2 linked regions of the Vallitalea guaymasensis genome follow. The protein of the gene in region 1 interacts with the protein of each later gene in a pairwise test. Links are inferred from orthologs where the notes say so. Each region holds a gene or a part of one and is shown on either strand. Other genes may lie near its edges.

The links.
Region 2: the proteins of pepT (region 1) and tpiA interact in binary tests that used the Escherichia coli proteins (3 or more experiments, as listed by UniProt). The link is inferred for Vallitalea guaymasensis from one-to-one orthologs.

The regions. Positions count from the first base shown.
Region 1 is NZ_CP058561.1:4,096,857-4,105,002, forward strand. Bases 2,882-5,751 are described here. They hold pepT (peptidase T), read right to left. Parts: upstream 4,994-5,751; coding sequence 3,770-4,993; downstream 2,882-3,769. Other genes in these bases: HYG85_RS17570 (transglycosylase domain-containing protein), read right to left, coding at 2,965-3,621; HYG85_RS17580 (endo-beta-N-acetylglucosaminidase), read left to right, coding at 5,527-5,751. Outside these bases: murQ (N-acetylmuramic acid 6-phosphate etherase), read left to right, coding at 1-604; nagZ (beta-N-acetylhexosaminidase), read left to right, coding at 647-2,191; HYG85_RS17565 (GNAT family N-acetyltransferase), read left to right, coding at 2,243-2,737; more of HYG85_RS17580, read left to right, coding at 5,752-8,146. UniProt on the Escherichia coli protein: Cleaves the N-terminal amino acid of tripeptides.
Region 2 is NZ_CP058561.1:4,296,338-4,299,752, forward strand. The notes cover bases 1-2,919. They hold tpiA (triose-phosphate isomerase), read left to right. Parts: upstream 1-1,044; coding sequence 1,045-1,794; downstream 1,795-2,919. Other genes in these bases: HYG85_RS18375 (phosphoglycerate kinase), read left to right, coding at 1-1,018; gpmI (2,3-bisphosphoglycerate-independent phosphoglycerate mutase), read left to right, coding at 1,873-2,919. In the rest of the region: more of gpmI, read left to right, coding at 2,920-3,411. UniProt on the Escherichia coli protein: Involved in the gluconeogenesis. Catalyzes stereospecifically the conversion of dihydroxyacetone phosphate (DHAP) to D-glyceraldehyde-3-phosphate (G3P).

The sequences.
Region 1 (8,146 bases):
AGGAGGTATGGGAGCTATCATCAAAGCAGTAGAAGGAGCAGAAGATAACTTCCAGCTTGGAGCTGAGGATTTACGTTCTCTAGGTTTTACTGAGAAAGATGTATTAGTGGGTATTGCCGCAAGTGGAAGGACTCCATATGTATTAGGTGCTGTAGACTATGCTAACAGTATTGGTGCTAAGACCATAAGTCTGACTTGTTCCAATGGGTCAAAATTGAATGAGCTTAGTGATGTTGCTATTGTTCCATTACCAGGAGCTGAGGTAATAACAGGATCAACTAGATTGAAAAGTGGTACAGCTCAAAAAATGGTACTAAACATGTTAAGTACATCTGTCATGATAAAGCTAGGAAAAGTATATGGCAACTTGATGGTAGATGTAAAAGCAAGTAATGAAAAGTTATTTGAACGTACTGTATCCATAGTAAAAAGTGCTACTGGTGCAGATGATTGTCAGGCTAGAGAAGTCTTGGAAAGATGTGGATACTCTGCAAAAACTGCAATTGTCATGATTAAGTGCAACATGGGCATGCAAAAAGCAGAAAAAGCTTTAGTGGAAGCTGATGGGCATATATCACGTGTCATAGAGGCATATGCACTATAATGATTATTAGATATATCTGTATTTAAAAAGGAGACTGAAATTATGAATTTAACACTACGTGAAAAGATTGGACAACGTCTAGTTGTTGGCTTTTCAGGTACAAAAATAAATGATGAGATTGTTGAATTGATTGAAGATTACAAAGTTTCTAATATTATACTGTTCAAAAATAACATAGAAAGTGGTCCTCAGTTAAAGAAAATGTGTGAAGATTTGCAGAGCCTAATCAGAAAGAATACTGGAAGAGGTGGATTCATTGCAATAGACCAAGAAGGCGGAATGGTAACAAGGTTACAAGATGATAATGTCAATATTCCAGGAGCAATGGCAATAGCGGCTACAAACAATGTGGATTATGCATATCAAGCAGGTAAGATTACAGGAAAACAATTAATGAAGCTAGGTGTCAATTTTAACCTAGCTCCTGTAGGTGATATTAATTCCAACATGGATAATCCTGTAATAGGTGTCAGAAGCTATGGTGATAATCCTGAGAAAGTGGCAGAGTATGCATCAGCTATGACAAAAGGTCTGTTGGATGGTGGAGTAATGGCATCAGCTAAACACTTCCCAGGACATGGTGATACCAACGTTGATTCACATCTTGGATTACCACAGATTAATAAGTCATTGGAAGAGATTGAAAAGTGTGAGTTGATACCTTTCAAACAAATGATAAAAGAAGGTATTCCAGCTATTATGACAGCTCATATTTTATTCCCTAAGATTGAGACTGATAATCTACCAGCCACCATGTCCAGGAAAATCATTAGAGGATTGTTAAAGGATAAAATAGAATTCAAAGGATTAGTTATCAGTGATTGTATGGAAATGAAAGCAATCCAAAAGAACTATGGTACTGTAGAAGGTATCAAGCAGGCTATGAATGCAGGTGTTGACTTGATTTGTATTTCACATACAGCTAGATTTGCACGAGAAGCATCAGATGCTCTTGTTGATGCTTTCCAACAAGGAGAGCTTTCTATAGAAGAAATGGACGAATCACTTGATAAGATATTCTCATGGAAAGAAAAGTTTGTTGATAAGGTGGAAGAAATTACATTTGATGAAGACGATGGAAAAGAATATGTTTATAAAATGTTAAAAGAGACTATAACTCCAGTACAAATGCCAACTAAGAACCTGCCAGAACTTGGAGACAAACCTCTATTTATTGGAAGTCTACCTTTTAGAGCAACTAATGTATCCAACAAAAACGATTACACTCTAAGTTTTTCTGATTTCATGGTAGAACGATTTGGCGGACAGGGGGTTATCATGTCACCTGATCCTGATGAGGAAGAGATTGATGATATATTAAAAGAAGCAAAATCATACAGTTCTATTATAATAGGTACTTACAATGGTCACCTATATAAAGGACAACTTGAATTAATAAAAAAAGCAGCTGTCAATAATACCAATATCATAGTTACAGCATTAAGGAATCCTTATGACCTAAGAAGTCTTCCTGATAATGTTTATGGTATTGCTGCTTATGAATATACACTTAACAGCTTAAGAGCATTAGGTGAATTATTTGAAGAAACTTATGAGTTACATGGTGTTCTACCAGTAAAAATGTAATGAAAAATGCATGCTAAGTAAAAGCAATAATACAGAAATGAGGTTTTTATTATGGCAGATATGTTAGTTAATCTATTACATATTGAAGATTATCATAATGAATTGGAGCGTCTTGAGAAGGAGGATATCAAAATCTTTCGAGCCTTGGCTCCTGATAAATACCGTATTGTAGAATGGGTAAAAGAGCATTCCAGTATTAATGCAGCAGGGGAATGCGATGTATGTTTTTCTAACAATCCAATATCATGTTTTATTGCCGCAAAAGGTAGTGAAATAATCGGATATGCTTGTTATAACGCTACAGCACCTGATTTTTTTGGACCTACTAGAGTATCAGAGGAATATCGTGGTAAAGGTATAGGAAAAGCATTATTATTACGCTCTCTTAATGCTCTAAAAGACGAAGGCTATATATATGCAATAATCGGAGGAATCGGACCAGCCAACTTCTACGAGAAATGTGTAAATGCAGTTCTTATAGATAGTTCAAAAGAATACAGTGTCTACGAACATTTCCTAGCAGGAATCGAAAAACAAAACAAATAATCAGTTATATCAAAAGGGGCTAGTAAGTCCCTTTTAAAGGCTAAAGCCATATTTTTTAACTGGCTCAAGAGTGGTAAATATAAAGAAAATCATATATAGTGATAAGAACGATTTTTACAGCTTGTTGTCATTCCTTTAAAACAGCTAAGGACAACAAATGTAACGAGAGTGATTATCACTATATATGATTTCAACATACGACCGTTGTCTATTTTTTAAAAAGTACTTTATCTAATATATCCATTCTTCAACATAACACTCATAACTATTTTTTGTCTTTTCTTAGCTGTTTCCATATGTTCTACAGGGTTATATCTACTAGGGGCTTGGGGTAAACCAGCCAACATTGCACATTCCTCAAGAGTAAGATTACTCACATTTTTTGAGAAAAATACATTAGATGCATCATTCACTCCATGAGCACCTGCACCGTAGTAGATGATATTCAGGTACATTTCCAATATATCTTCTTTTGTAAACATCCGCTCTAGTTTCGATGCAATAATGATTTCATGAAACTTCCTTGTCAGTGATTTCTGCCTGCTGAGAAAAAGATTCTTGGCAAGCTGTTGTGTTATTGTACTGCCGCCTTGTGCGAATCTACCTTCTTTTATATCCATTATTGCCGCTCTCATTATTGCTAGAATATCAAAACCACCATGTCGATAGAATCTTTTATCTTCCATTGCAATAGTTGCATTGATTAGATTTTTAGGTAATTTATCAAGTTCCACATAATTGGATGTCCTACTTGAAATTTGAGTTTTCAAACTATGATCCAAAGTATAATTCTCGTTGCTTGGATTATAGAATTGACTATATGTTAATACCATCAGGAATAATATCCCAAATATCGCTAATGATTTTTTTAAGAAATTCTTCATATCAGTTACCTCCCGTTAGTAATTAGCTCTTTATCAGCTTATACTAACATTGTATTCTACTTGGACTAATTATTCCATTCAAATAGATTACAAAATAAAGAGGTAACTTACATTTTTGTAAGGATGAGTATTAAGCTAGGCTAATTAATTATTTTTGTGCGTATAATTCTATGATTTTTACTATGGTTTCTACTGCTTTATGCATTGATTGTATACAAATGTATTCGTATTTACCATGGAAATTATGTCCGCCTGTAAATAGGTTAGGGCAAGGAATTCCCATATATGATAATCTTGAACCGTCAGTACCGCCACGGATAGGCACGATGATTGGTTCAACACCAACAGCTTTCATAGCTTCTGTAGCTGTTTCCACAATGTGCATTACTGGTTCTACTTTTTCTTTCATGTTGAAATACATATCTCTCAAATCGCATTCAACAGTGTTGTCTCCGTATTTTAGGTTAAGATAGTTGACTACATTAGTGAAGTAATCTTTTTTATTATAATATAACTCTTTGTCATGATCTCTTAGGATGTATACCATTTTAACTTGTTCAACATTACCACCCATTCTTACAAGATGATAGAATCCTTCATAACCCTCAGTAAATTGTGGTCTTTCATTAGGAGGTAACATTCCATCAAATTCAAAGGCTATTTCCATAGCGCTAAGCATTTTGTTTTTAGCTGAACCTGGGTGAATATTGTTACCGTTGATTGTTAACCAAGCATTAGCTGCATTGAAGTTCTCGTATTCAAGCTCTCCTATTTCTCCACCATCAACAGTATAAGCAAAATCAGTACCGAATTTTTCTGCATCAAATTTATCAGTACCTCTTCCTATTTCTTCATCAGGAGTGAATGCTACTTTTATAGTACCATGTTTAATTTCTGGATGATTTATTAGGTATTCCATTGCTGACATTATTTCTGCAACACCTGCTTTATCATCAGCACCTAGAAGAGTTGTACCATCTGTAACGATTAGATCTTTTCCTTTATAATTAAGAAGAGATGGATACTCTTTTGTTGATAAAACTACTTTAAGAGTTTCGTTAAGCACTATATCTTCACCATCATAGTTCTCGATAATACGTGGTTTAACATCTTTACCGCTAATATCTGGTGATGTATCCATATGGGAAATGAATCCGATGGATGGAATATCTTTGTCAGTGTTTGCTTTTAGTGTAGCCATGATGTAACCATTGTCATCAAGTGATATATCTTCAAGTCCTAGAATGTTTAATTCTTCAACTAGTATTTTAGCAAGATCAAGTTGGACAGCAGTACTTGGGCAAGTCTCAGATTCTTCGTTTGAAGTAGTTTCTACCTTTACATAATTTAAAAATTTTTCACATACGTTCATGTTGGTTCTCCTTCCGATTACATAATAAAACTTATTATATATTGAACTTAGGCACCAGCATTTAATAAGTCCAATATATTTTTTTGAATTAATAAGTTTCCTACCGATAAGTATAAGTTTACGTCACTTTACAGTATTTATCAAGTACAAAATTTGCGATTTGTACTAGTATATTGGTTCTAATATAAACGTAAATTTCCTGGGTTTTATCAAATGTTAAATAAAGTTAAAAATATGTTTTAACAATTAGTCACCAAAATAGAGTTGATAAAATTTTTTTGTGAAATATTAATTAACATTTTTTGTGCGCAAATATAGGGAATATAAGCCTTTGAGAGTACATTTAATGTAATATTTCATAAAATATGCAATAATTTAATATATAAAACTTTTGACATAATAACTTATATTTTGTTATAATATATTAAAATACATTGTTAAAATTTGATTAATATGTTAAAGGGTTTTCTTATCAAATTTAAGTTTTCTATAACATGAAAATTTAAAAATATATTAAACAAAGGAGAATGGGTATGAAGAAACAAAAGATTTTGTCAGTTTTACTGATGGTATCAATGTTGACAGTGACTATGTTAACAGATGTATTTGCAGGTGGTGATACAATGCCGCCTAGAGAGGGGGAACAAGGGTACAAAGGTGATAATCAACCTTCTATACATGGATATTGTAAACAGGATATCTTGGATTGGACACCTGAACAAGATGAATATTATGATTTTATGCGTGCAAAAGTACCACTTAGACAACGTAATGTATCTTTCCAAGCTACTCAAGCTAATCCAATGCTAGATCAAAATGTTAAGAGTTTGACTCTAGCAGGTGATTATGGTAATGATTTCTTTAACTCTTACCAGTATAATGATAAGTTTGCTCAGAATGTATTGAATTTCTGGCAGTACTTGGATTATCATGCGGCGTGGCATGGAATGGTAACAGAACCAGCACCTGACAGCTTATTCGTTCCCGATGCACCTTGGTGGGAGCGTAAATATGAATTTGGTGTATTGAATCTTCCTAATCCTGCATACACTAATGCAGCTCATAAAAACGGTGTTATGACGTTAGGATGTATATTCTTCCCAAGAGCTGAGCATACAGAAGATTTTGTTTATAAAGATGAAAATGGAAGATTTCCTTTAGCTGACAAGTTAGTTGAGATTTGTAAGTATTATGGGTTTGATGGGTATTTTGTTAATGCTGAAGAGAGATTACCTTCTTCTTATATGCCTTTATATGAGGAATTTATAGCTGCTATGACTTCCCAAGGTATATATGTTCAAGTATATGCTTCTAATTTATATGGACAATTTAATGAAAGATCATGGGGTAGTATTAATTATTATAACAAAGATGCAACAGAATTCAGTAACTGGGTTAAACATCCTGACAGAGACCAAGCGGCTAGTTCATTATATATGAATCCCGATCCAAGTAAATCAATGGTTAATGGTTCAGTGTCAATAATGGAATCTCTAGGTCTTGACCCAAGAGAAACTGTTTTCAATACATTGGAAGCAGGACAAACAGGTTTTTCAGGTAGAAGAGGTTCAATATATAATACTCTAGATGATAATCTTGTTCCAAGAACAGCTATAGCTCACTTAGGTACAGAAATGGTATGGAGTGGACTTGATGAGCAAGCTTTTGGACATACAGGAAATAATTCATACAATGAAAACAGGCGAAGTGATTCAGAGTATCAAAAATACATATTTGCTAGAGAGAGAACTTGGTGGTCAGGCTCAATGAACCAGCCTTATTATAGTAATAATAGTGGTTATGCAAGTCATCCAACAACAGATTATACACAGGAAGAACGAGAAGAATTATTAAGAAATATACTAGATGCAACAACCAATCCATACTTGACAGCTAATAATCCTGATAGAGCAAAACCTAATGCTGGAAATGACCTAGAAGGTAAAAATTATCAATCATGGCCAGGGTTAGCAGCATTTATATCAGAGCGATCTGTAATTAATGGTGGTAATTTCTATACTAACTTCAATACTGGACATGGATTACAATATTTTGTTAATGGTGAAGTCTCTAATGATAATGAATGGGCTAATATCAATATTCAAGATATCTTACCAACATGGCAGTGGTGGATTAGTTCAAGTCATGAAAATGGAGAAACATTAAGAGTTGATTTTGACTATGGTAACAAATACAACCCAGCTTTTGAATTAGACCAAATAGGTGGATATAACGGAGGAAGTTCTCTTGTTGTAAAAGGTGATTTGGAATCAAATAATTTCTTGCGTTTATACAAAACAGACCTTGATGTATCAAAAGATTCAAAAGCATATATTACATTTAGTAAGCCTTCTGCAACTGACGGATCAAAAATGAGCTTAGGACTTATCTTTAAAGATGCGCCAGAAACAGTAGAATATATTGAAATTCCTTCATCGGGAACTCAAACTAATAAATGGAAGACTAAAACATTGAATCTACAGAATTACAAAGGAAGACAAATAGCAGCCTTTGGCTTATCATTTGAACCTGCTAATGGACAAGTTCAAGGATATCAAATGAATATTGGAGAGATCAAAATTACAGATTCAACTTGCGAAAAACTTGATGCTCCTACAGGATTAAAGATTGATAGTGCTTTTGATTCATCTGAAATGTATATTTCTTGGGATATGGATGATTATAGTAAGGTGCAAAAATATAATGTATATGCAAAATACAGCGATGGAAAAGAAGTATACTTAGGAGGTACCTATGATGATAAATATTACATAAAATCATTATATAATCCTACTGGAATAGTAACAATTAAATTGACAGCTGTAGGTGCAGATGGTGTTGAAAGTCCTGGGGCAGTTATAGAAAGAGATTTTTCTCAAGCTATAAGTAATATAGAAGTAGTTGAAAATGACGGTTATCTTGATGTTTCTTGGAATAATCCTAACTCAAGTAATATGGTCAAAGCAGAGGTTACTTTGAATTATAGTAATAATGACAGTAGTTATAACGAAACATTTAATGAAAATACAAGTCAAGGAACAATAACTGTGCCTGTAACAGATGGTACCAGATATACTTTAAGGTTATCAGCACTAGATGATAATGGAAATATTATAAGTTATACAGATTATTCAGGACAGTTAATAGATACAT
Region 2 (3,415 bases), 200 kb from region 1 along the record:
ACACCTTGGAAAACCAAAAGGAGAACCTAAGCCAGAGCTTTCACTTGCTCCAGTAGCAAAAAGACTTGCAGAATTATTAAATAAAGAAGTTGTTTTTGCAGCAGACGACAATGTAGTTGGTGACAATGCTAAAAAAGCAGTTGCTGACATGAAAGATGGAGATGTGGTACTTCTTCAAAATACTCGTTATAGAAAAGAAGAAACAAAAAATGGTGAAGATTTCAGTAAAGAATTAGGAAGTCTAGCTGAAATATTTGTTAATGATGCATTCGGAACTGCTCATAGAGCACATTGTTCTAATGTTGGAGTAACTAATTATGTTGATACTTGTGTAGTAGGTTATTTAATGCAAAAAGAAATTGATTTCTTAGGAAACGCTGTAAATAATCCAAAGAGACCTTTTGTAGCTATTCTTGGTGGAGCAAAAGTATCTGATAAAATAAATGTTATCAATAACCTTCTTGATAAAGTAGATACTCTAATCATAGGTGGAGGAATGGCTTATACATTCTTAAAAGCTATGGGTAATGAAGTTGGATTATCTTTACTTGAAGAAGATAAAATTGATTATGCAAGAGAAATGATTGAAAAAGCAAAAGAAAAAGGTGTTAATTTCTTATTACCAGTTGATAATGTAGTAGCACAAGAATTCAAGAATGATACACCATTCAAAACTGTAAAAAGAGGAATGATCGAACCTGATTGGGAAGGTCTTGATATTGGAGAAGAAACTAGAGAGATATTCGCTAATGCTGTAAAAGACGCTAAGACAGTTGTATGGAACGGACCAATGGGTGTATTCGAATTTGAAAACTTTGCAGGTGGAACAATTGCTGTAGCAAAAGCATTAGCTGAAACTGATGCAACAACTATCATAGGTGGTGGTGATTCAGCAGCAGCTGTTAACCAACTTGGATTCGGAGATAAAATGACTCATATTTCTACAGGTGGCGGAGCTTCACTTGAATTCTTAGAAGGAAAAGAATTACCAGGTGTTGCAGCAGCAAACGATAAATAGTTATAACAATATAAATGGAGGTTTTGATAATGCGTAAGATGATTATTGCAGGAAACTGGAAAATGAACAAAACTCCAAGAGAAGCATTAGCTTTAATTGAAGAGTTAAAACCATTAGTTAAAAATGATGATGTAGATGTTGTATTTTGTACACCTTATGTTTCATTAGTATTAGCTGTTGAAGCTACAAAAGATTGTAACATTGAAATAGGTGCTCAAAATATGTACTTTGAAGAAAGTGGAGCATACACTGGAGAGATTGCTCCAAACATGTTAACTGAAATTGGAGTTAAATACGTTGTATTAGGTCACTCCGAAAGAAGAGAATATTTTGGAGAAACTAATGAAATAGTTAATAAAAAAGTACTTAAAGCTATAGAACATGGCTTAACACCAATTATTTGCTGTGGTGAAACATTAGAGCAAAGAGAACAAGGAATAACAGTAGATCTTATAAGAGCACAAATCAAAGTTGCACTTAAAGACGTTGCAAAAGAAGATGCAAAAAATGTTGTTCTTGCTTACGAACCAATATGGGCTATAGGAACTGGTAAAACTGCTACATCAAAGCAAGCTGAAGAAGTTTGTGCAGCTATACGTCAAGTAGTTAAAGAAGTTTATGACCAAGAAGTAGCTGATGCAGTTAGAATTCAATATGGTGGAAGTGTTAATGCAGGCAATGCAAAAGAACTCTTCGCAATGGAAAATATTGATGGTGGATTAGTTGGTGGAGCTAGTCTGAAGGCTGATTTCGGTAAGGTAGTAAATTACAAATAATAATGATTATTAGATAAGGTTATGAATTTATTCATAACCTTCTAATCTATTATAGATTTGATAAGAAGGAGTTATGAAATGTCAAAAAAACCAACAGTATTAATGATATTAGATGGATTTGGACTCAATGAAAAGACTGAAGGTAATGGAGTTAAACTTGCAAATACACCTATAATGGATAAAATAATGAAAGAATATCCTTGTGTTGAAGGATTTGCTAGTGGATTAGATGTTGGATTACCTCATGGACAAATGGGTAATTCAGAAGTAGGGCATCTCAATATTGGTGCAGGAAGAATCGTATACCAAGAGCTTACTAGAATCACTAAAGAAATAGAAGATGGTGATTTCTTTAAAAATACAGCATTACTTGCTGCAATAGACAATTGTAAAGCAAATGATTCAGCATTGCATTTATATGGTCTATTATCAGACGGGGGCGTACACTCACATAATACACATTTATATGCTTTATTGAAATTAGCAAAAGAACATAATGTTGAAAAAGTATATGTACATGCATTTTTAGATGGTAGAGATACACCACCAGCTTCAGGTAAAGATTATATTGAAGAGTTAGAAGAAAAAATGAGAGAAATAGGCGTAGGTAAAATAGCTACTATAATTGGTCGCTATTACGCTATGGATAGAGATAATCGTTGGGAAAGAGAAAAACTTGCATATGATGCAATGGTAAAAGGTGAAGGAAAACTTGCTAAGAGTGCTTTAGCTGCTATACAAGGCTCATATCAAGAAGAGGTATATGATGAATTCGTACTTCCAACTGTTGTTTTAGCAGAAGGAGAACCAACTGGTAAGATTAGTGAAAACGATTCAATAATATGCTTTAACTTCAGACCAGACAGAGCTAGACAAATCACAAGAGCTTTTTGTGATGAAGAATTTGATAAATTTGAAAGAGAATTCTTCAAATTAACTTATGTTTGTTTTACAGATTATGACGTTACTATACCTAATAAAATAGTAGCATTCCATAAGGTTATGCTTGAAAATACTTTAGGTGAATATTTAGCTGATAAAGGATTAAAACAACTTAGATTGGCAGAAACAGAAAAATATGCTCATGTTACATTTTTCTTTAATGGTGGTATTGAAGAACCTAATGAAGGTGAAGATAGAATATTAGTACCATCACCAAAAGTTGCTACTTATGATTTACAGCCAGAGATGAGTGCTAATGAAGTGTGTGACAATCTAGTAAATGCTATTAAATCAGATAAATACGATCTTATCATCGTTAACTTTGCTAATCCTGATATGGTTGGACACACAGGAATAGAAAAAGCGGTAGTTAAAGCAGTTGAGACAGTTGACAGTTGTGTCGGAAGAACACTTGATGCTTTGATTGAAGCAGATGGTCAAATGTTCATCTGTGCTGACCATGGTAATTCAGAACAATTGATTGATTACAAAACTGGAGATCCATTTACAGCACATACAACTAATCCGGTTCCATTTATCTTAGTTAACTATAAAGATAGTGTAACACTCAGAGAAGGTGGAAAGTTAGCAGATATTGCACCTACACTACTTGAATTAATGGAAGTTGAGAAACCAGCTGAAATGACTGGAGAATCCTTATTAAAGGAAAAATAGATTA